DNA from 3 places in the Streptomyces sp. NPDC058674 genome. Region 3 is predicted to be linked to each of the others. Evidence: riboswitches for the same ligand, from Rfam matches in the RefSeq annotation. Region 3 holds a riboswitch; each other region holds the start of a gene.
What was found. A riboswitch is a leader RNA that binds a small molecule or an ion and turns the genes downstream of it on or off. The one in region 3 is predicted to bind thiamine pyrophosphate.
Positions count from the first base shown of each region.

Region 1: it holds a riboswitch for thiamine pyrophosphate, as region 3 does, so the genes downstream of both, thiO (glycine oxidase ThiO) here and thiC (phosphomethylpyrimidine synthase ThiC) in region 3, are expected to answer to the same signal.
Region 2: it holds a riboswitch for thiamine pyrophosphate, as region 3 does, so the genes downstream of both, ACFWU6_RS06080 (thiamine ABC transporter substrate binding subunit) here and thiC (phosphomethylpyrimidine synthase ThiC) in region 3, are expected to answer to the same signal.

Region 1 covers NZ_JBHXSC010000044.1:33,690-41,062, forward strand. The annotation lists gene ACFWU6_RS22115 (hypothetical protein) at 1-338, opposite strand, end outside; gene metF (methylenetetrahydrofolate reductase [NAD(P)H]) at 388-1,302, opposite strand; gene thiE (thiamine phosphate synthase) at 1,382-2,017, opposite strand; gene ACFWU6_RS22130 (Rv2175c family DNA-binding protein) at 2,096-2,461, opposite strand; gene ACFWU6_RS22135 (NAD(P)/FAD-dependent oxidoreductase) at 2,694-3,914, opposite strand; TPP riboswitch at 3,996-4,108, shown strand; gene thiO (glycine oxidase ThiO) at 4,106-5,284, shown strand; gene thiS (sulfur carrier protein ThiS) at 5,281-5,481, shown strand; gene ACFWU6_RS22150 (thiazole synthase) at 5,487-6,284, shown strand; gene pknB (Stk1 family PASTA domain-containing Ser/Thr kinase) at 6,497-7,373, shown strand, end outside.
Region 2 covers NZ_JBHXSC010000007.1:69,599-76,971, reverse strand. The annotation lists gene ACFWU6_RS06085 (ABC transporter permease) at 1-1,207, opposite strand, end outside; gene ACFWU6_RS06080 (thiamine ABC transporter substrate binding subunit) at 1,303-2,400, opposite strand; TPP riboswitch at 2,486-2,594, opposite strand; gene rlmN (23S rRNA (adenine(2503)-C(2))-methyltransferase RlmN) at 2,653-3,765, opposite strand; gene ACFWU6_RS06070 (phosphatidate cytidylyltransferase) at 3,841-4,908, opposite strand; gene frr (ribosome recycling factor) at 4,908-5,465, opposite strand; gene pyrH (UMP kinase) at 5,545-6,324, opposite strand; gene tsf (translation elongation factor Ts) at 6,487-7,323, opposite strand.
Region 3 covers NZ_JBHXSC010000018.1:83,810-91,182, forward strand. The annotation lists gene ACFWU6_RS12520 (YibE/F family protein) at 1-644, opposite strand, end outside; TPP riboswitch at 717-862, shown strand; gene thiC (phosphomethylpyrimidine synthase ThiC) at 857-2,644, shown strand; gene ACFWU6_RS12530 (hypothetical protein) at 2,733-3,542, opposite strand; gene ACFWU6_RS12535 (metallophosphoesterase) at 3,691-4,848, opposite strand; gene ACFWU6_RS12540 (LacI family DNA-binding transcriptional regulator) at 5,065-6,180, opposite strand; gene hisC (histidinol-phosphate transaminase) at 6,542-7,373, shown strand, end outside.

The DNA of each region.
Region 1 (7,373 bases), on a different contig from region 3:
TACTCCAGCGCGGTCACCCGCAGCGCGGGCTCCGGACGCGGCCCGCCGGACCGGCGCCGGCCGGACTGCCGGACCGGCTCCGGGGCGCGGCGCAGTGCCCAGCCGGCCACGAAGCCCTTGCGGAAGGAGAGCGTGACCAGGATCTGGCCCACGGCGAACGCGGCGGCGCCGGCGCCGATGACCGGCACCGACGGCAGGACCACGCCGGCGACCACGCCCAGGAAGCCCGTGAAGGCGAGCAGGCGCCAGCGGAGCCGGGCCTTGTACTGCATCAGGACCTCGGCAAGCAGCCACAGCGCGACGATTCCGAACGCGATGTAGAGGACCGTCATTCCCACGCATGGCCCCTCTCGGTGCGGCGGACCGCCCGAAAACGGGGCCCGCCGATCAGGCCCGCTGGTGCAGGCCCAGGTTCTCGTAGATTTCGAGAGTCGCCGTGGAGTTGTTCAGCGTGATGAAGTGCAGCCCCGGGACACCCTCGGACAGCAGCCGCGCGCAGAACTCCGTGGCGAACTCGATGCCAATGGAGCGTACAGCCGCCGGGTCGTCCTTGACCGCGAGCATGCGCTCTTTCACGTCCGCGGGGAAGAGCGCGTTGCTGAGCTGCGGCAGCCGGTCGAGCTGCTTGATGCCCACAACGGGCATGACCTCGGGGATGATCGGGGTCTCGCAGCCGGCCTTCTCGACGCTGTCGCGCAGCCGCAGGTAGTTCTCCGGATCGAAGAACATCTGGGTGATCGCGTAGTCGGCGCCCGCGCGGCACTTGTCCACGAAGTGCCGGATGTCCGTGTCCCAGTCCGTCGAGCGCGGGTGCATCTCGGGGAAGGCCGCGACGCCGACGCAGAAGTCGCCGGACTCCTTGACCAGCCGGACCAGGTCGGCCGCGTAGTGGAGGCCCTCGGGGTGGGCCACCCACTCGCCCATGGGGTCGCCCGGCGGGTCTCCGCGGACGACCAGCATGTTGCGGATGCCCGCGTCGGCGAACTGTCCGATGACGTTGCGCAGCTGGGCGATCGAGTGGTCGACGGCGGTGAGGTGCGCGACGGGGGTCAGGGTGGTGTCCGCGGCGATCTGCTGCGTGGCGCGCACGGTGCCGCCGCGGGTGGAGCCGCCGGCGCCGTACGTGACGGACACGAAACTCGGGGCCACCGCCTCGACCCGGCGCAGCGCGTTCCAGAGGTTGCGCTCGCCCTTCTCCGTCTTCGGAGCCCAGAACTCGAAGGAGTACGAGCGCCCGGACGCGATGAGGTCGCGGACCGTGTGCGCGCGGTCCGACCAGGTGGAAGCGGTACCAGAGGCCATGACGGCAGGTTAGACGCGCCCGGGCGGACGTCGAAGCGGTGTCCGCCTTTTGGACACGTTTTTGGACACTTCGGCGGCGTCAGCCGAGGCGGGAGCGGACCCGCCGGGCGAGGTCGGCCGCGGCCGCCCCGGGGTCCGGGGCCTCGGTGAGGGCGCGGACGACCACGATGCGGGTGGCGCCGGCGTCCAGCACCTCGTCCAGATTCGTCGCGTCGATGCCGCCGATGGCGAACCAGGGGCGGTCCTGCTCCAGGGAGGCCGCGTACCGGACGAGGCCCAGGCCGGGGGCGGAGCGGCCGGGCTTGGTGGGGGTGGGCCAGCAGGGGCCGGTGCAGAAGTAGTCGACGCCGGGCTCGGCGACGGCGGCGTCCACCTCGTGCTCGGCGTGGCAGGAGCGGCCCATCAGCACCCGCTCGCCGAGGATCGCGCGGGCGGCGGGGACGGGGATGTCGCCCTGGCCGAGGTGCAGGACGTCGGAGCCGATGGCGTGGGCGACGTCGGCGCGGTCGTTGACGGCGAGGAGCTTGCCGTGGCGCCGTGCGGCCTCGGCGAAGACCCGCAGGTGGTCGAGCTCCTCGCCGGCCTCCATGCCCTTGTCGCGGAGCTGGACGACGTCCACGCCGCCTGCGAGCACGGCGTCGAGGAACTCGGGGAGGTCACCCTGGCGCTTGCGGGCGTCCGTGCACAGGTAGAGCCGGGCGTCGGAAAGCTGCATGGGTGTACCCCCCGGGGTGGAGGCGGCGTACGCGCCGGGAGCGGCCCGTACGCCGCGGTGGAGCGGATGCGGATCAGGTCACAGGGCGAGCGCCTGAGCGCGGCGCTTCACCTCCGTGCCGCGATTCTCGCTCAGCGCCTGCACGGGGGTGCCGGGCAGGGTCGGGTCCTCGGTGAACAGCCACTCGAGGATCTCCTCCTCGGAGAAGCGGTCGTCGCGCAGCACGGTCAGCAGGCCCACGAGGCCCTTGACGACCTTGTCGCCGTCGATGAAGGGGGCGGGCACCTGGAGGGCGCGGTTCTCGCCCCGGCGCACGGCGATCAGCTGCCCTTCCTTCACCATCTGGCGGACCCGGGTCACCTCGATGTCGAGCATCTCCGCGATGTCGGGGAGGAACAGCCAGGCGGGGACAAGGGAATCGATCTTTGCGTCAATCTCGGTCACAGGCACAAGCCTGCCATCTCGGGCCGACACCCGGTACCCGAGCGACCCCGTCCGGGTACCGGCGCCGCTGCCTGGTGCTGTGGCCGGAAGGGTTTGCCGGGGCGCGGTGTCCGGTGCGGTGCATCGCAAGGCGGAGGGCCGCGGCTCGTACTGGACGTACCTGCGCGGTCCGACAACGCGGCGAGGTGCCGTGCCGGGCGCCGCGACCCGGTGAACCTTTCCGGTCACAGCACTAGCGGGCCGTGGACCTCAGCGGGACGGCCGGGTCGGCGACCCGGTCGGGGTCGAGGGCGGCTCCCGACTCGATGAGCTTGCGGCCCTGCGCCAGGTCACGGGGGCGGCCCACGGCGAGGATCGCCACCAGGGCGCCGTCGCGCAGCCAGCACACCGACCAGGCCGGGGCGGCCGGGTCGCCCCGCCACAGGAGGGTGTCGGCGCCGCCGTGGTGGCCGGCGTACTGCACGAAGCGCCCGAACTGCTCGGACCAGAAGTACGGGACCGGGTCGTAGGCCCGGGCGGGCCCGCCGGCCAGGACGTTCACCGCGACCGCGCGCGGGCCCTGGAGGGCGTTGTCCCAGTGGTGGACGAGCAGCCGCGTGCCGTAGCGGGCCGAGGGGAAGGATGCGCAGTCGCCGACCGCGTAGACCCCGGGCAGCGAGGTCCGCAGGTAGGCGTCGGCGGTGACCGAGCCGTCGGGGCCCAGCTCCACTCCGCTGCCGGCCAGCCAGCCGGTGGCCGGGCGGGCGCCGATGCCGACCACCACCGCGCCGGCCGGCAGGGTGCGGCCGTCCGCCAGGAGGACGCGGCCCTCCTCGATCCCCGCGACCTTGGCTCCGGTGAGCAGCCGGGCGCCGGCCTCCTCGTACCAGCGCGCCATCGGCTCGGTGACCTCGGCGGGCAGGGCTCCGGCCAGGACCCGGTCCGCGGCCTCGACGACGACCACCTCGCAGCCCGCCTCGCGGGCGGCGGTGGCGAACTCCGCACCGATCCAGCCGGCCCCGACGACCACCGCCCGGTCGGCCGCCGCCAGGACCGGCCGCAGCCGCGCCGCGTCGTCGACGGTGCGCAGCAGGTGCACGCCCGGGACCCCGGCGGTGGCGGGCAGCGTCAACGGCAGCGCGCCGGTCGCCAGGACGAGGGTCCCGTACGGCACCGGGCCCGCCCCGGTGTCCAGCTCCCGGTCGGCGGCCCGCAGCCCGGTGACCTCCGTCCCGAGCCGGAGCCCGATGCCGAGCCCTTCGAAGTCCACGTCGAAGGCGGAGTCCTCGGCCTTGCCGAGCAGGACCGCCTTGGACAGCGGGGGGCGGTCGTAGGGCTGGTGCGGCTCGGCCCCCAGCAGGGTCACGGGGCCGGTGAAGCCCTGCTCGCGCAGGGCGACCGCGGTCTGCACGCCGGCCATTCCGGCGCCCACGATCACGACGCCGCGCTGTGTCTGTTCCGTCTGCTCGCTCACGCGGCCAGCCTAATGACCTGATGGACCATCAGGAACAGGCGCCGCCTTACCGGTCGTCCGGACCGGGGTTAGTCTGGCCACCGTACCTATCGCGGGAGTCCGGGCGCACCGGGCTGAGAGGGAGGCTGGACGGCCTCCGACCGTACGAACCTGATCCGGGTCATGCCGGCGAAGGGAGGGGCTGGACGCCCATGCACTCATCTCGAACGTCTCCCCGGGGAGCCGACGTCCTCGTCATCGGGGGCGGGATCATCGGACTCGTCACCGCCTGGCGGGCGGCCCTTCGGGGCCTGTGCACCGTGCTCGCCGACCCGGCGCCCGGCGGCGGCGCCGCGCAGGTCGCGGCCGGCATGCTCGCCCCCGTCACCGAGCTGCACTACGGCGAGGAGCCCCTGCTGGGGCTCGGACTCGCCTCCGCGGCCCGCTACCCGCAGTTCGCGGCCGAGCTCGCCGGGGCCGCCGGCGGCCTGGACATCGGCTACCGGGCCTGCGGCACGCTCGCCGTGGCCCTCGACTCCGACGACCGGCTCCACCTGCGGGAACTGCACGCCCTCCAGCGGCGCTGCGGGCTGGAGTCCGAGTGGCTCACCGGTCGCGAGTGCCGCCGCCTGGAGCCGATGCTGGCCCCCGGCGTACGCGGCGGCCTGCGGGTGGACGGCGACCACCAGGTCGATCCGCGCCGGCTCGCGGCCGCCCTGCTGGCCGCCTGCGAGGGGGCCGGAGTCGAGATCCGCCGGACGGCCGCACGGCAGCTGCTGGTCGCCGCCGACCGCGCGACGGGCGCCCTGCTCGACGACGGCACGGAACTGCGCGCCGACCAGACAGTGCTGGCGGCGGGCTCGCTGAGCGGCCGGCTGGCGGGCGTACCGCCGGAGGCCGTGGCGCCCGTGCGGCCGGTGAAGGGGCAGGTGCTGCGGCTCGCGGTGCCGGCGGCGTACGGGGCGTTCCTGTCCCGGACCGTACGGGCGGTGGTCCGCGGCAGCCACGTCTACCTGGTGCCGCGCGAGAACGGCGAGCTCGTCATCGGCGCGACCAGCGAGGAACTGGGCTGGGACACCACGGTCACCGCGGGCGGGGTCTACGAACTGCTGCGCGACGCCCACGAGCTGGTGCCCGGGATCACCGAACTGCCGCTCACCGAGACCCGGGCGGGACTGCGGCCCGGCTCGCCGGACAACGCGCCGCTGCTCGGGCCGACCGAACTGCCCGGCCTGCACCTGGCCACCGGGCACTACCGCAACGGGGTCCTGCTGACCCCCCTCACGGGCGAGGTCATGGCGGAGCTGCTGGCGACCGGCGAACTGCCGCCGATCGCGCTCCCCTTCACCCCCCGCCGGTTCTCCGCCGCACGTCAGGAGTCGTACGCATGACCATCTCCGTCAACGGCGAGCCGCGCGAGGTCGCGGACGGCACCACCCTCGACGCGGTGGTGGCCACCCTGACCGCCGCCTCCTCCGGGGTGGCCGCGGCGCTCAACGAGACCGTGGTCCCGCGCGGGCAGTGGACCGCCACGTCCGTGGGCGACGGCGACCGCGTCGAGGTCCTCACCGCGGTCCAGGGGGGCTGAGCGCGATGGCGGACGACGACCTGTTCACCCTGGGCGGCCGGACCTTCTCCTCCCGCCTGGTGATGGGCACGGGCGGCGCCCCGAGCCCGGACGTGCTGGAGCGCGCGCTGCTCGCCTCCGGAACCGAGCTGACGACGGTGGCCATGCGCCGCCTGGACCCGACGGTGCAGGGGTCCGTCCTGTCGGTGCTGGCGAAGCTGGGCATCGCGGTCCTGCCGAACACGGCGGGCTGCTTCACGGCGGGCGAGGCCGTGCTGACGGCCAGGCTGGCCCGGGAGGCGCTCGGCACGGACTGGATCAAGCTGGAGGTCGTGGCGGACGAGCGGACCCTGCTGCCCGACGGGGTCGAGCTGCTGGACGCGGCCGAGATCCTCGTGGACGAGGGCTTCACGGTCCTGCCGTACACCAACGACGATCCGGTGCTGGCCCGGAAGCTGGAGGACGCGGGCTGCGCGGCGATCATGCCGCTGGGCTCCCCGATCGGCTCCGGGATGGGCATCCGCAATCCGCACAACTTCGAGTTGATCACCCAGCGGGCCGGGGTCCCCGTGATCCTGGACGCGGGGGCCGGCACGGCGTCCGACGTGGCGTTGGCGATGGAGCTGGGCTGCGCGGCGGTGATGCTGGCGTCGGCCGTGACGCGGGCACAGGAGCCGGTGCTGATGGCCGCCGCGATGCGGGACGCCGTGTCGGCGGGGCGCCTGGCCTTCCGCGCGGGGCGCATCCCGCAGCGGCGCTTCGCCCTGGCCTCCTCCCCCGCGGAGGGCCGCGCCGCCCTGGACCCGGAACGCCCGGCCTTCTGACGCCGGGGCGCGGGGTCCGGGGCGGGACGATCCGGGGCCGGCGCCGGGTCCTTCGCGGCCGGGCGCCGGGCCTTCGGGGCGGGGCACCCCGGCCCTCGGGGGGCGGCGCGGGTCCCCGCCGCGGCGGCGGGGCACAGTCGGCTCCGTCACAGCTGGGCTGCAAGGCGACCCGCCCGACGCGGTGCAAACGCCGCCGCTCGTAGAATCGGCGCGTGGATACGACCCTGGATGACCCCGTCGTCGGGCGCGTGCTCGACGGCCGCTACCGCATCGACGCCCGCATCGCGGCCGGCGGCATGGCCACGGTCTACCGGGCCGTCGACACCCGCCTGGACCGCGTCCTCGCGCTGAAGGTGATGCATCCGGCGCTCGCCGCCGACACGGCCTTCGTCGACCGGTTCATCCGGGAGGCGAAGTCCGTCGCCCGCCTCGCCCACCCGAACGTGGTGGCCGTCTTCGACCAGGGCGCGGACGGACCGTACGTCTTCCTTGCCATGGAGTACGTCTCCGGCTGCACCCTGCGCGACGTGCTCCGCGAGCGCGGCGCGCTCCAGCCGCGGGCCGCCCTCGACATCCTGGAACCGGTGCTGGCCGCGCTCGGGGCCGCCCACCGGGCCGGTTTCGTGCACCGCGACATGAAGCCGGAGAACGTCCTGATCGGCGACGACGGCCGGGTCAAGGTCGCCGACTTCGGGCTGGTCCGCAGCGTCGACTCCGTCACCCACACCACCGGCACCCTCCTCGGCACCGTCTCCTACCTGGCTCCCGAGCAGATCGAGAACGGCGTCGCCGACACCCGCGTGGACGTCTACGCCTGCGGTGTCGTCCTCTACGAGATGCTCACCGGTTCCAAGCCCCACACCGGCGGCAGCGCCGCCCAGGTGCTCTACCAGCACCTTCACGAGGACGTCCCGCCGCCCTCCGCGGCCGTCCCCGGGCTCCCGGTGGGCCTCGACGAGCTCGTGGCGCAGGCCACCGCCCGCAGCCCCGGACTGCGCCCCGACGACGCGGCCTCGCTGCTCGGCCTGGCCCTGGAGGTCCGCGCCCGGCTCAGCGGCCCCGAGCTGGACGCGATGCCCCCGCAGGCGC
Region 2 (7,373 bases), on a different contig from region 3:
ACGAGGTCCGCAGGTCCAGCGGCGGCCGGTCCAGGGTGATCAGGAAGCCGAAGCCCACCGTCACGGCGGACACCCCGAGCGGCAGCATCAGCAGCGCGTCGAAGCCGCGCACGAAGCTGCCGCCGCGCCGGGTCAGCGCCGCCGCCGCGAGCCCCCCGACGAACAGGGCGATGGCGGTGGCGGTCAGCGCGTACCGCAGGGAGTTCCAGATCGCCTCGACCGGCGGCACCAGGAAGGTCCCGCCGCCGGCGCCGGCGTCCTGGAGGGCCCGGTAGAAACCGAGGCCGTACCCGCCGGGGGCGTCGAAGGACCGCTCGACCAGCACCCCGAGCGGCAGGACGATCAGCAGGGCCACCGTCAGCAGCACCCCGCCCAGCAGGGACCGCTGGGCCCACCCGCGCGGCCGGTGCGCCGTGCCCCCGGGGTCGACGAGGCGCAGCGCGGTCTCCCGCCTGCGCACGGTCCGGGCGTGCACGGCGAGGATCAGGCCGACCGCGGCGAACTGCACCATCGTCAGCACGGCGGCGGTGGGCAGGTCCAGCAGCTGCGCGGTCTGCCGGTAGACCTCCACCTCCAGGGTGGAGTACGCGGGACCGCCGAGGATCTGCACGACGCCGAAGGAGGTGAAGGTGAACAGGAAGACCATCAGCGCGGCGGCGGCCACCGCCGGGCCCAGCGCGGGCAGCGTCACCCGGCGCCACGCGGCGAACCGTCCGGCGCCCAGCACCCGGGCGGCCTCCTCCTGGCGGGGATCGAGCTGCGCCCAGAGGCCGCCGACGGTCCGTACGACCACGGCGTAGTTGAAGAAGACGTGGGCCAGCAGGATGGCCCACACGGTGGTGTCGAGCCGGACGCCCCACAGCTCGTCCAGCAGTCCGCCGCGGCCGACCAGCGCGAGGAACGCGGTGCCGACGACGACGGTGGGGAGCACGAACGGCACGGTGACCACGGCCCGCAGCAGTTGCTTGCCGGGGAACGCGAAGCGCGCGAAGACGTACGCGCCGGGGAGCGCGACCAGCAGCGTGAGGACGGTCGAGGCGAGCGCCTGCCAGGTGGTGAACCACAGCACGCCGGCGATGTCCGGCCGGGCGAGCACCTCGGCGGCCCGGCCGAACTGCCAGCCCGCGTCCGTCGTGAGCCCGCGCCCGACGATCGCGCCGACGGGGTAGGCGAAGAACAGCCCGAAGAAGGCGAGGGGCACGGCCATCAGGCCGAGCCGCACGGCCATGGCCCGCCCGCCTCCACGGGGACCGGGACCCGGCGCGGCGCCCCCCGGCGCCGCCCCCGGGCCCACGGGAGTTCCTACTTCACGACGAGCGAGGACCATGCCTTGACCCACTGCTCACGGTTCTTCGCGATGGTCTCCGGAGCCACGGCCTCGGGCTTCTCGACCACCACGCCGTGCTTGGTGAACAGCTCCGGCAGGGCCGCGTCCTTCGTCACCGGGTTCACGAACATCTGGAGCGGCATGTCCTCCTGGAACTTCCTGCTGATCAGGAAGTCCAGGAGCGCCTTGCCGCCCGCCTCGTTCTTCGCGCCCTTCAGCAGGCCCGCGAACTCGACCTGGCGGAAGCACGTACCGGTGGAAACGCCCGTGGGGGCCTCGGCCGGCTGCGGCTCCCCGTACAGCACCTCGACGGGCGGGCTGGAGGCGTAGGAGACGACCAGCGGGCGGTCGCCCTTGGCCTTCCTGCCGCCCGCCGAGCCGGAGAACCGCTCGTTGTAGGCCTGCTCCCAGCCGTCGACGACCTCGACGCCGTTGGCCTTGAGCTTGCTCCAGTAGTCCTTCCAGCCGTCTTCGCCGTACTTGCCGACGGAGGCGAGCAGGAAGCCGAGGCCGGGCGAGGAGGTCGCGGCGTTCTCGGTGACCAGCAGGTCCTTGTACTCCGGCTTGATCAGGTCGTCCAGCGTCTGCGGCGGGGCGATCTTCTTGTCGGCGAAGTACTGCTTGTCGTAGTTGACGCAGATGTCGCCGGAGTCGACCGGTGTGACCCGGTGCTCCGCGTCCAGCCGGTACTCCGGCTTCACCTCGCCCAGGCCCTTGGCCTCGTACGGGGTGAAGATGCCGTTGTCGAGGGCGCGCGAGAGCAGGGTGTTGTCGACGCCGAAGAAGACGTCGCCGCGCGGGGAGCCCTTGGTGAGGATCTCCTGGTTCAGCGCCGCGCCCGCGTCTCCGGACTTCAGCTTCTTGACGGTGTAGCCGCTCTCCTGCTCGAACTCCTTGAGGACCGCGTCGGTCACGTTGAAGGAGTCGTGCGAGACGAGGGTGACGGTCTTGGACGCGGGGGCGTCGCCCGCGCCCGCGGACGAGTCCTCGGCGTCGCCGCCGCAGGCGCTGAGCGCGGTGACGCCCAGCGCGGCCGCGAGCGCGGCGCCCGCGATCTTCCTGGTGGTGCTCACTGGTCAATTCCTCCTGGGATGTCCAGGAGAAGACGCGGCCCTGCCCGGCGCTCCGTACGAGCGGACGCCGGGCAGGGCGCAACAGCTTGAGTGGTGACCGAACTTCCTACCCCGAATGACCGGGGCGAGGTTCAGAGGGTCTGCGGTGGCGGTTACCGCACTCTCAGCGCTGTGGCGCTCCCCTGTCGGAATATGAAATTGGTTCGGCCACAGGGTACCCCGTGGCCGAATGTGATCGATCAGAAACGGTCGTCAGCGCTCCGAGGCAGCGAGCTGGCCGCACGCGCCGTCGATCTCCTGACCGCGGGTGTCCCGTACGGTCACGGGCACGCCGTGCCGGGCGATGGCCTCCACGAAGGCCTTCTCGTCCTCGGGCCGCGAGGCGGTCCACTTCGAGCCCGGCGTCGGGTTCAGCGGGATCAGGTTGACGTGGACGCGCTTGCCCTTGAGCAGCTTGCCCAGCAGGTCGCCGCGCCAGGCCTGGTCGTTGATGTCGCGGATCAGGGCGTACTCGATGGAGATCCGGCGGCCGGACTTCTCGGCGTACTCCCAGGCCGCGCCGAGGACCTCGCGGACGTTCCAGCGGGTGTTCACGGGGACCAGGGTGTCGCGCAGCTCGTCGTCCGGCGCGTGCAGCGAGACGGCCAGGCGGCACTTGAAGCCCTCGTCGGCGAAGCGCAGCATCGCCGGGACCAGGCCCACGGTGGAGACGGTGATGCCGCGCTGCGACAGCCCGAGGCCGTCGGGCTCCGGGTCGGTGAGCCGGCGGATGGCGCCCACGACGCGGTTGTAGTTGGCCAGCGGTTCGCCCATGCCCATGAAGACGATGTTCGACAGGCGGGCGGGCCCGCCCGGGACCTCCCCGTCGCGCAGGGCGCGCATGCCGTCGACGATCTGGTGCACGATCTCGGCGGTGGACAGGTTGCGGTCCAGCCCCGCCTGGCCGGTGGCGCAGAACGGGCAGTTCATGCCGCAGCCGGCCTGGGAGGAGATGCACATGGTGACCCGGTCCGGGTAGCGCATCAGCACGGACTCGACGAGCGTGCCGTCGTGCAGCTTCCACAGGGTCTTGCGGGTCGTGTCGTCGTCGCACGAGATGTGCCGCAGGACGTTCATCAGGTTCGGCAGCAGCTCCTGCTGGAGCTTCTCGCGGGAGGCCGCGGGGATGTCCGTCCACTCCGCCGGGTCGTGCGCGTAGCGGGCGAAGTAGTGCTGCGAGAGCTGCTTGGCCCGGAACGGCTTCTCACCGATCGCGGCGACCGCCTCACGACGCTCGGCCGGGGTCATGTCGGCAAGGTGCCGGGGCGGCTTCTTGACTCCGCGAGGGGCGACGAAGGTGAGCTCTCCCGGGACGGGGCGGGCCATGGCAGGTACTCCTCGTAAGACGAAAGGCGCGCCGCAGAAGCAGCGCGCCCTTCAAGGGTAACCGCCCGGACGGTATCAGCCCGTGCCGACGAAGGCCGCCAGCAGCAGCCAGACCACGGGAGCGGTCGGCAGCAGGGAGTCCAGCCGGTCCATGATGCCGCCGTGGCCCGGCAGCAGGGTGCCCATGTCCTTGATGCCCAGGTCCCGCTTGATCATCGACTCGCCCAGGTCGCCCAGGGTGGCGCTGACCGCGACCGCGAGGCCCAGTACCAGGCCCTGCCACCAGGCACCGCCGTCGATCAGGAACTCCATGCACAGCGCGCCGGCGGCCATGGCGAAGGCCACCGCGCCGAGGAGGCCCTCACGGGTCTTGCCGGGGCTGATGCGGGGCGCGAGCTTGGTCCGGCCGAAGCGCCAGCCGACCGCGTACGCCCCGGTGTCGCTGACCACGGTCAGCAGCAGGAAGGTCATCACGCGCTGCGGTCCGTCGTCGGCGGTGAGCAGCATCGCCACGAAGGTGGCCAGGAAGGGCACGTAGAAGGCGGCGAACACGCCCGCCGTGACGTCCTTGAGGTAGTCCTCGGGCGGTTCGGTCATCCGCCAGACCAGGATCGCCAGCGCGGTCAGCGCCATGGCGACCCACGCGCCCTCGGCCCCCCGGACGTACCCGGCGATGATCATGGCGGCGCCGCCGACCGCGAGCGGGACGAGCGGCGCCTTGATGCCCTTCTTCTCCTGGAGCCGGGAGGTGAGCTCCCACAGGCCCACGACGACCGCGACGACGACGACGCCGACGAAGACCGCCTTGACGATCAGCAGCGAGGCGAAGATCACCGCACCGAGGCCGACGCCGACTCCTATGGCGGCACGCAGATCCCGCCCCGCGCGCTTCTTCGGCGGGGGCGAGGCGGCCTGCGGGGCCTGCGATGGCGGGGGGCTGGGCATGGGCTCCTGCGGCGGCGTCTCGGCGCGGAACGGGGGGCCGCCGACAGCGGCGGCCCCCCGATCGCGTGCTTCCCGGTCGTAGAAGTCACGGCCGGCGGCATCGGGCACGATGGGCATGGGCCGAGTGTGCGGGCCCACCAGCGCATCGTATGCGGGACCCGCCGGAACCGGCTCCGTGGCCCAGGGAGAGTCGTTCATCAGACCTCGAGGAGCTCGGCTTCCTTGTGCTTGAGCAGCTCGTCCACCTGCGCGACGTACTTCGCGGTGGTGTCGTCGAGCTCCTTCTCCGCGCGGCGCACCTCGTCCTCGCCGGCCTCCTTGTCCTTGACGAGCTTGTCAAGGGCGTCCTTCGCCTTGCGGCGGACGGCACGCAGCGAGATCTTCGAGTCCTCGGCCTTGGTGCGGGCGACCTTGATGTACTCCTTGCGGCGGTCCTGCGTCAGCTCGGGGAAGGTCACCCGGATGATGCTGCCGTCGTTGCTCGGATTGACACCGAGGTCGGAGTCGCGGATGGCCTGCTCGATGTTGCGCAGGGCGCTCTTGTCGAACGGCGTCACGATCGCCATGCGCGGCTCGGGCACGGAGAAGGACGCGAGCTGGTTGATGGGCGTGATGGCGCCGTAGTAGTCGGCCACGATCTTGTTGAACATCGCCGGGTGCGCACGACCGGTGCGAATCGCGGCGAAGTCCTCCTTGGCGACGACGACGGCCTTTTCCATCTTCTCCTCGGCCTCGAGGAGGATCTCTTCGGTCACCACGTGCTCCTGCATGTCGGATATGGATGTTCGGGCGGGCGGGGGCGGACGGGCCCGGCCGGGCCCGGCAGCGGACTGCTCAGGTCCGGGTTCCCTGGTCGCTGACGAGCGTGCCGATCTTCTCACCCTTGACGGCGCGCGCGATATTGCCCTCGGCGAGCAGCTCGAAGACGAGGATCGGCAGCTTGTTGTCGCGGCACAGCGTGATGGCGGTGGCGTCGGCGACCTTGAGGTCGCGCGAGAGCACCTCGCTGTACTCGAGCGCGTCGAACTTCACCGCGTCCGGATTCTTCTTCGGGTCCGAGTCGTAGACGCCGTCGACACCGTTCTTGCCCATGAGCAGGGCCTCGGCGTCGATCTCCAGGGCGCGCTGGGCGGCCGTGGTGTCGGTGGAGAAGTACGGCATGCCCATGCCGGCGCCGAAGATCACGACGCGGCCCTTCTCCAGGTGCCGCACGGCACGCAGCGGGATGTACGGCTCCGCGACCTGGCCCATCGTGATGGCGGTCTGCACGCGCGAGTCGATGCCCTCCTTCTCCAGGAAGTCCTGGAGGGCGAGGCAGTTCATGACGGTGCCGAGCATGCCCATGTAGTCGGACCGGGCCCGGTCCATGCCGCGCTGCTGGAGCTCGGCACCGCGGAAGAAGTTGCCACCGCCGATCACGATGGCGATCTCCGCGCCGTCGCGGACCACCGCGGCGATCTCACGCGCGATGGCGTGGACCACGTCGGGGTCGACGCCGAGCCCTCCGCCACCTGAGAAGGCCTCGCCCGACAGCTTCAGCATGAAGCGGCGGCCCTTCTTGTCCTGGTCGCTCTTGTCGTCGGATGCGGTGTGGGGGTCCACGCCCTGATTCATGGAGATCTCCTCGTGCACATACGAAGAAGGCCATTGCCGGTGGGTCCTTGCGGTTCCCTCTACGGCAATGGCCTCCTCGTCAGATCTGCGGTCGCCCTGCGCGAGCGCGGACGACTGCTTCAGACCCTACCGGGGTCCGGTGTCCGTCGCGTACGGACGGACTCAGATGCCGACCTTGATGCGGCTGAAGCGCTTCAGGGTGACACCGGCCTCGTCCAGGACCTTCTGGACGGACTTCTTGTTGTCCAGCGCGTACGGCTGGCCCAGCAGGGTGGCGTCCTTGAAGAAGCCGTTGATGCGACCCTCGACGATCTTCGGCAGGGCGGCCTCGGGCTTGCCCTCCGCGCGGGTGACCTCTTCGGCGATGCGACGCTCGGACTCGACCTTCTCGGCCGGGACGTCTTCCTTGGAGAGCCACTGCGGGGCGAACGCGGCGATGTGCTGCGCGACGCCGCGGGCGACCTCGGCGTTCTCCTTGTCGAGCTCGACCAGAACGCCGATCTGGAACGGCAGGTCGGGCATCGTGCGGTGCATGTACGACGCCACGTAGCCGCCGGTGAACTGCGCGAAGCGGTCCAGGACGATCTTCTCGCCGAGGTTGGCGTTCGCCTCGTCCACGAACGCCTGGACCGTCTTGCCGGGCTCGATCTCGGACGCGAGGAGCGCCTCGATGTCGGCCGGGGAGGTGGCGGCGACGTGGGCGGCCAGCTGGTTGGCGACGGCCAGGAACTTGTCGCCCTTGGCGACGAAGTCCGTCTCGCACTTCAGCTCGACGAGGACACCGGAGGTGTTGTCGTCGGCGATGAGGGAGACGACCGCGCCGTTCTCGGCGGAACGGCCCTCGCGCTTGGCGACGCCCTTCTGGCCCTTGATGCGGAGCGCTTCCATGGCCTTGTCGACGTCGCCGTCGGAGTCCACCAGAGCGTTCTTGCAGTCCATCATGCCGGCGCCGGTGAGCTCGCGGAGCTTCTTGACGTCAGCGGCGGTGTAGTTCGCCATGAGTCTGTGATTCTCTCTCGAAGTCGTAGATCTACGGGTGAACGGCGGAG
Region 3 (7,373 bases):
ATCAGCGCGAAGAGCCCGCGCATCCGCCCGACGAGGACCACGGCCAGGGCGAAGATGCCGGCCAGCAGGGCCATCGGGAACTTGCGGTTCACGTCGATCACCGAGTACTGGAGGTCGCGCGGGGCATCGGGCGCGTAGGCGACCACCACCTCCTGTCCGTCCTCCAACTGCCGCGGCGCGCCCGGTTGGACGATCTCCACGAAGGTCCGCCCCTTGTCCGGGCCGGTGCCGACCTCGACGGTGGCCTTCTTGCACTCGTCCGTCTGCGCGGACTGCGCCTCCCGGCCCTCGGGGGTCGAGGTGTCGCCCGTGGGCGGCACCTGCGAGGCGTTCACGGACTTGCAGTCGACGAGCGCCAGCGAGACGACCACGCCCTGCTGGGTCTGGCGGTCGAAGCCGACCCCCGTGCGCTCGTGGGACGGCGCGCCGCCGGGCCAGAGCACCACCAGTCCGACGAGGACGGCGGTGGCGAAGGGGATCAGCACAGCGGCGATGACCTTGCGCAGGTGCTTGGAGACGGGGGCCGCGGGGCCGTGGCCGTGGCTGTGGGAATGGCCTGAGGAAGGCCCGTGGCCCGGGTGGGCGTGGCCGGCGTGGCCGTGGTCGTCGGTGGAATCGGTGGGGGGCTGCGGCGAGGACGTCACTGGCAGATCATCGCAAGAGATGAGGGGGCCCACTGTTCAGCACGCCCTGGATGACGCTAGCGTGGGGGCACCTTTGCACAACGCGGGAGCTCGGAGCACCGGGCTGAGAGGACGCTGATCACCGTACGCGCACGATCCGTGCGCACGGGAAGAGGCTGCGTCGACCGCCGAACCTGTTACCGGGTAATGCCGGCGTAGGGAGATCAGGTCTCATGACCATTCAGGACGCACGCACGCCTGCCGTCAGCCAGGACGCCGACGGCCGGACCGAGCGCCAGCCAGGCTGGCACAAGGGGTATGTGGCGGGCTCCCGCCCCGACCTCCGGGTGCCGGTTCGCCAGGTCCACCTCACCAACGGCAAGGACGTGACGCTGTACGACACGTCCGGTCCGTACACCGACCCCGGAATCGAGACGGACGTCCGCCGGGGGCTCGCGCCGCTGCGCGAGAACTGGATCATCGGACGCGGGGACACCGAGGAGTACGCGGGACGCCCCGCGCGCCCCGAGGACGACGGCATCAAGCACACCTTGCCGCGCGGGGGGCTGAAGAACCTCGACGCGGTCTTCCCGGGCCGTCCCCGCCAGCCCCGCCGCGGCCGCGGCGGCGCCGCCGTCACGCAGCTCGCATATGCCCGCCGGGGCGAGATCACCCCGGAGATGGAGTACGTCGCGATCCGCGAGAACGTCTCCCCCGAGGTGGTCCGCGAGGAGATCGCCGCAGGTCGCGCCGTGCTGCCGGCCAATGTGAACCACCCGGAGATCGAGCCGATGATCATCGGCAAGCGGTTCCTGGTGAAGGTCAACGCCAACATCGGCAACTCCGCCGTCACCTCCTCCATCGAGGAGGAGGTCGACAAGATGACCTGGGCGACCAAGTGGGGCGCCGACACGGTCATGGACCTCTCGACGGGCCGCAACATCCACACGACGCGCGAGTGGGTGCTGCGCAACTCCCCCGTCCCGATCGGCACCGTGCCGCTCTACCAGGCCCTGGAGAAGGTCGACGGCCGCGCCGAGGACCTGACCTGGGAGATCTACAAGGACACGGTCATCGAGCAGGCCGAGCAGGGCGTCGACTACATGACCGTCCATGCCGGCGTCCTGCTGCCGTACGTGCCGCTGACCGCCCGCCGCAAGACGGGAATCGTCTCCCGCGGCGGATCGATCATGGCCGCGTGGTGCCTGGCGCACCACAAGGAGAACTTCCTCTACACGAACTTCGAGGAGCTCTGCGACATTCTGGCGACGTACGACGTGACGTACTCACTGGGTGACGGCCTGCGGCCGGGCTCCATCGCGGACGCCAACGACGCGGCCCAGTTCGCCGAGCTGAAGACGCTGGGCGAGCTGAACACCATTGCCAAGCGGCACAACGTCCAGACGATGATCGAGGGCCCGGGCCACGTCCCGATGCACAAGATCAAGGAGAACATCGACCTCCAGCAGGAGATCTGCGAGGAGGCGCCGTTCTACACGCTCGGCCCGCTGACCACGGACGTGGCCCCGGCCTACGACCACATCACCTCGGGCATCGGCGCCGCGATGATCGCCTGGTGGGGCACCGCGATGCTCTGCTACGTCACGCCCAAGGAGCACCTGGGCCTGCCCAACCGCGACGACGTGAAGACCGGCGTCATCACGTACAAGATCGCCGCGCACGCGGCGGACCTGGCCAAGGGGCACCCCGGAGCCCAGGAGTGGGACGACGCCCTGTCGGACGCCCGCTTCGAGTTCCGGTGGGAGGACCAGTTCAACCTGGCCCTCGACCCGGACACGGCGCGTGAGTTCCACGACGAGACCCTCCCCGCCGAGCCGGCCAAGACCGCGCACTTCTGCTCCATGTGCGGTCCGAAGTTCTGCTCGATGAAGATCTCGCACGACATCCGCCGCGAGCACGGAGGGGACCTCAAGGCGGAGGAGATCCAGGCGGGCATGGCGGAGAAGTCCGCCGAGTTCGCGGCCGCGGGCAACCGCGTGTACCTGCCGCTCGCCGACTGACGTGTCCGCGGGGCGGCCCGCCCCCTGCGCGCGATGTTTCACGTGAAACAGCCGGTACGGGGAACGGCGCGGGGCGCAGGCGGGCGGGTCAGTCCGAGCCGTGCTCCGGGCCGCCGAAGTCCGGGCTGGTGAAGTCCGGGGACGCGTAGCCGGGCCGGGGGCCCTCCGACGGGGTCCCCGGGCTGGTGAAGTCGGGTGCGGTGTAGCCGAGGCTGGGAATCCGGCCGCCGCGTCCGCGCGGGGACCGGAAGCCCGGCCCGGCACTCGGGTCCGCCAGGGCGTCCCGCAGGAACGGCATGATGCCGCGTTCCAGCAGGGCGTTGCGCCACGCCTCACGGGCCCGGGCGACCTCGTCGGGTACGGCCTCGGTCTCGTCGGCCACCACCTCGGTGGCGCTGTTGCGTACGGCCGTCACCAGCAGTCCGACCACGGCGCACAGCAGGCCCGCCACGGTGAGCGCGCCGAAGAGCCAGCCGGCCGTCAGCATGGTCTCGGCGAAGGCCGGTTCCGGCTCGATCATCTTCAGGCTGTAGCCCACCAGCAGGAAGATCAGCATGGCGGTGCCCGCCAGTACCGGGGCGAGGACCGCGACCACGGCCCCGGCTCCGGCGCCGTCACCCTGTCCGTCGTTCTCCTCGGCGGCCGAGCCCGGCGTGGACAGCAGTTCGTCGCGCCGCTCCCCACGGACCTTCACGTAGTGGTCGTACTCGGCCGCGGCCGCGCCCGTGAGCAGCGCACTGGCCCCCATGGCCATGGTGCGCAGCTGTTCGGCGTTCAGCCGCTCGCCGAGGGCGGCGAGCTCCGGCCGGTCGGGCGCGGTGCGCAGCGCCTCGTCGAGGAGCCGATCGAACTCCGGCCGGTCTTCGGTCAGCAGGTGCGGAGCGCTGGTCATGTGCATCCCCCGATGCTCCGTAGAAGCCGGTATGCCCGCGTAGACCCGGGCGCCGGCACAAACGGAGGAGAGCCCGCTACGGATAGAGCGATGGTAGAGCGCCCACGCCACCGGTTGACAGGGGCTTTCCGGAAATACCCCGCTGGGAGAAGCGTCAGTCGTTCAAAGGAAGTTGTACGACCAGCAGTTTGCCGGCCATCGTCACCCCGCCGTCCATGGCGATGGCGAGCCCTTCCGCGTACACGTGCGGGCCGTCCACCGCCTCGGGTCCGTGGGCCGCGTCGCCGTCCTCCGTGCCCACTTCGCCGAGCAGGTAGGGGATGGGGCTGTGGCCGTGCACGACGCGACTGCCGCCGTAGGTGCCCAGGAGTTCGCGCACGGCCTGGGGGCCGGTGTCCTCGTCGCGGAAGGCGAACCGCTTGGTGAACTTGCGGAAGAGGTCCCAGGTGACGTCGGCGTCGTTGCGGTTGAGCAGCTCGTGGATGGTGTCGTTGACGTCCTCGACGGAGTCGCCGTAGTCCAGGTAGGCGGTGGTGTCCGAATGCAGCAGCAGGTGGTCCTCCTCCAGCACGGCGGCGTCCAGGCGCGACATCCACTGCAGGTGGACGTCCTGGAGCCGCTCCATGTCGGTGCGCTGGCCGCCGTTCAGGAGCCAGGCGGCCTGGAAGGTGGCGGTGCCGGCGCCGGAGGCGACGGGCGTGTCGCCGAACCGCTTGGCACCGATGAGCAGCAGCTCGTGATTGCCCATGAGGGCCTTGCAGTAGCCGCCGGCGGCGGCGGCCTCCGCGGAGAGCCGCATGACCAGGTCGATGACTCCGATGCCGTCGGGGCCGCGGTCGGTGAAGTCGCCGAGGAACCAGAGCCGGGCATTGCCGGCGGACCAGCGGCACTCCGTGTCGATCAGGCCCTGGGCGTGGAGTTCGGTGACGAGCTCGTCCAGGTAGCCGTGCACGTCGCCGACCACGTAGAGCGGCCCGGGGCCCCCGGGGGCGGTTTCCTGCGGGACGTACTGGACCTGGACGGTGTCGCCCGGCCCGCCGATCGCGCCGCGCCCGATGACGGGCAGGTCCCGCTGTGTGGGGGTGTAGCCCTCGGGGTCCTCGTCCTCGGATTCCGTGCTCATCGTGCGCACGGGCACCGCACTCCCGCCGTAGTACGCCGGGTACTCGCCGTACACGGGTGCTTCGCCCGCGAACCCCTGGGACGCGGGGTACGGAACGGGCTCGACGACCGGAACCCGGAAGTCCCGCAGCGTGTCCGTCCGCATTGCGGGTCCCTGACCGGCCCCCTGAGTCATCGACCCCTCCACCACCGTCGCGCTGCCGTACACCTGCGGACCCTTCTGACCTCCGGAGAGGAGGGTCCGTGATGTCGTGCGCCCATCATAGGAATGCGGCTCGCGCTCTGTGACGCACCAGGGGTGGTGAATCCTTTGCGGAGCCGATCCTTCCTGCCCTTTTCTCCCGAAATCGGTGGTGCTGAAATATTCGGAGGGGTCTGTGGTCGCGTCGGTGGAGTGGTGTGGCTGTCAGTCCTGCGCCGGCGAGCGGGGCGGGCTGACGGTGGTGCGGGGCTGCCTGCGCTGCGACGAGGTACGGATGATGAGTTCGGTCGGGACGACCTGTTCGACGGGGCGGCCGGTGTCGACCCCCTCGATCGCGTCGATCAGCAACTGCACGACGGCGGTGCCGATACGGCGCGGTTTGAGGGAGAGGGTGGTGATCGGCGGTTCGGTGTTGGCGTACACGGTGGACTCGCTGCAGCACACGAGCAGCAGGTCCTCGGGGACGCGCAGGCCGTAGCGGCGGGCGGCGGCGAGCAGGTCGGTTCCGTTGGGGTCGAAGAGCCCGTAGACGGCGTCGGGCCGGTCGGGGCGGGCGAGGAGCCGGTCGGCGGCGACGGCACCCGCACACGGGTCGTGGGCGGGGTAGGACTCGTACACGGGGTCTTGGCCGACGCGCTCGCACCAGTTCAGGTAGGCGGTGGTGGAGAGCCGGGTGTAGGTGTCGGTGGTGGTGCCGGTCAGGAGCCCGATGCGGCGGGCGCCCGCGTCGGCGAGGTGGTCGAGGAGGTTGAGCACGGCCGCCTCGTGGTCGTTGTCGACCCACGCGGTGACGGGGAGGGTTCCGGCCGGCCGGCCGTCGGAGACCACCGGCAGGCCTTGGCGGACCAGCTCGCTGACGACGGGATCGTGGTCCGAGGGATCGACGACGACGGTGCCGTCGAGGGCGACGTTGGACCACACGTCGTGTCGGGAGGTGGCGGGGAGGATGACGAGGGCGTAGCCGCGGGCCAGGGCGGCCGATGTCGCGGCCCTGGCCATCTCTGCGAAGTAGGCGAATTCGGTGAAGGTGAAAGGTTCATCCCCGTACGTGGTCACGGTCAGGCCGATCAGGCCCGACTTTCCGGTACGGAGGGTGCGGGCGGCGGCGGACGGGCGGTAGCCCAGACGGTCGGCGACCTCGCGAACGTGGCGGCGGGTGGCGTCCGGCAGCCGCCCCTTGCCATTGAGCGCGTCGGAGACGGTCGTGATGGAGACGCCCGCCGCGGCGGCCACGTCCCTGATGCCGGCCCGGCCCTGTCGGCCGGCGGCCCGCCGGGTGGTCTCGGTCCGGCTCACCTGATGCTTCCCTGCTGCTGTCATGGCGAGCCGATAGTAGGGCTCGGTGGGGTGGGCGGTCCGGGTGCATATGCACGCGTTGACAGGCACGATTCTGCATGGTTCGCCACCCCCAATGACCTTGGAAATCAAGACATTTGAGTACTCCAAGCGATCAGTACGCTTGTCGGTAGGACCGGGCATGCCAAAACGGGGTGGCCTCGCGCCGGTCTCAACTCACCTGCACGAGGGATGCGCGCCACGGCGCAGGCCACCGGCGCGCGCATATATGCGCGCGCTCCCCCGCAATCCAGGCGCCCCCATTCTCGGGAGCGCGGAATCCTCATAAGGTGAGCAGTATTGAGTCGGCGGCGACGTCGTACGGGACGGTCGAGGAGGACCTGCGGTGAGCGAGAAGAGCCCGAAGCTGCGCGCCGAGCTGGACGGCATTCCGGTGTACAAGCCCGGCAGGCCGGCCGCGGCCGGCGGGCACGTCGCGTACAAGCTGTCGTCGAACGAGAACCCGTACCCGCCGCTGCCGGGCGTGCTGGAGAGCACCGTCGCGGCGGCCGGGAGCTTCAACCGCTACCCCGACATGGCCTGCACCGGGCTCGTGAACGAGATCGCCGAGCGCTTCGGGGTGCCGGTCGAGCACGTCGCCACCGGCACCGGGTCGGTGGGAGTGGCCCAGTCCCTGATCCAGTCGACGGCGGGCCCGGGGGACGAGGTCATGTACGCCTGGCGCTCCTTCGAGGCGTACCCGATCATCACGCAGATCTCGGGCGCGACCTCCGTGAAGGTCCCGCTGACCGAGGGGGACGTGCACGACCTCGACGCGATGGCGGCCGCGATCACCGACCGGACCCGGCTGATCTTCGTCTGCAACCCGAACAACCCGACGGGCACGGCGGTGCGCCGCGCCGAGCTGGAGCGGTTCCTGGACCGGGTCCCGTCGGACGTCCTGGTGGTGCTGGACGAGGCCTACCGCGAATTCGTGCGTGACACGGACGTCCCGGACGGCATCGAGCTGTACCGCGACCGCCCGAACGTCGCCGTGCTGCGCACGTTCTCCAAGGCGTACGGGTTGGCCGGTCTGCGCGTCGGCTTCGCCGTGGCGCACGAGCCGGTGGCCGCGGCGCTGCGCAAGACGGCGGTCCCCTTCGGCGTCAGCCAGCTCGCCCAGGACGCGGCGGTGGCTTCGCTGCGCGCCGAGGACGAGCTGATGGGCCGCGTGGGGG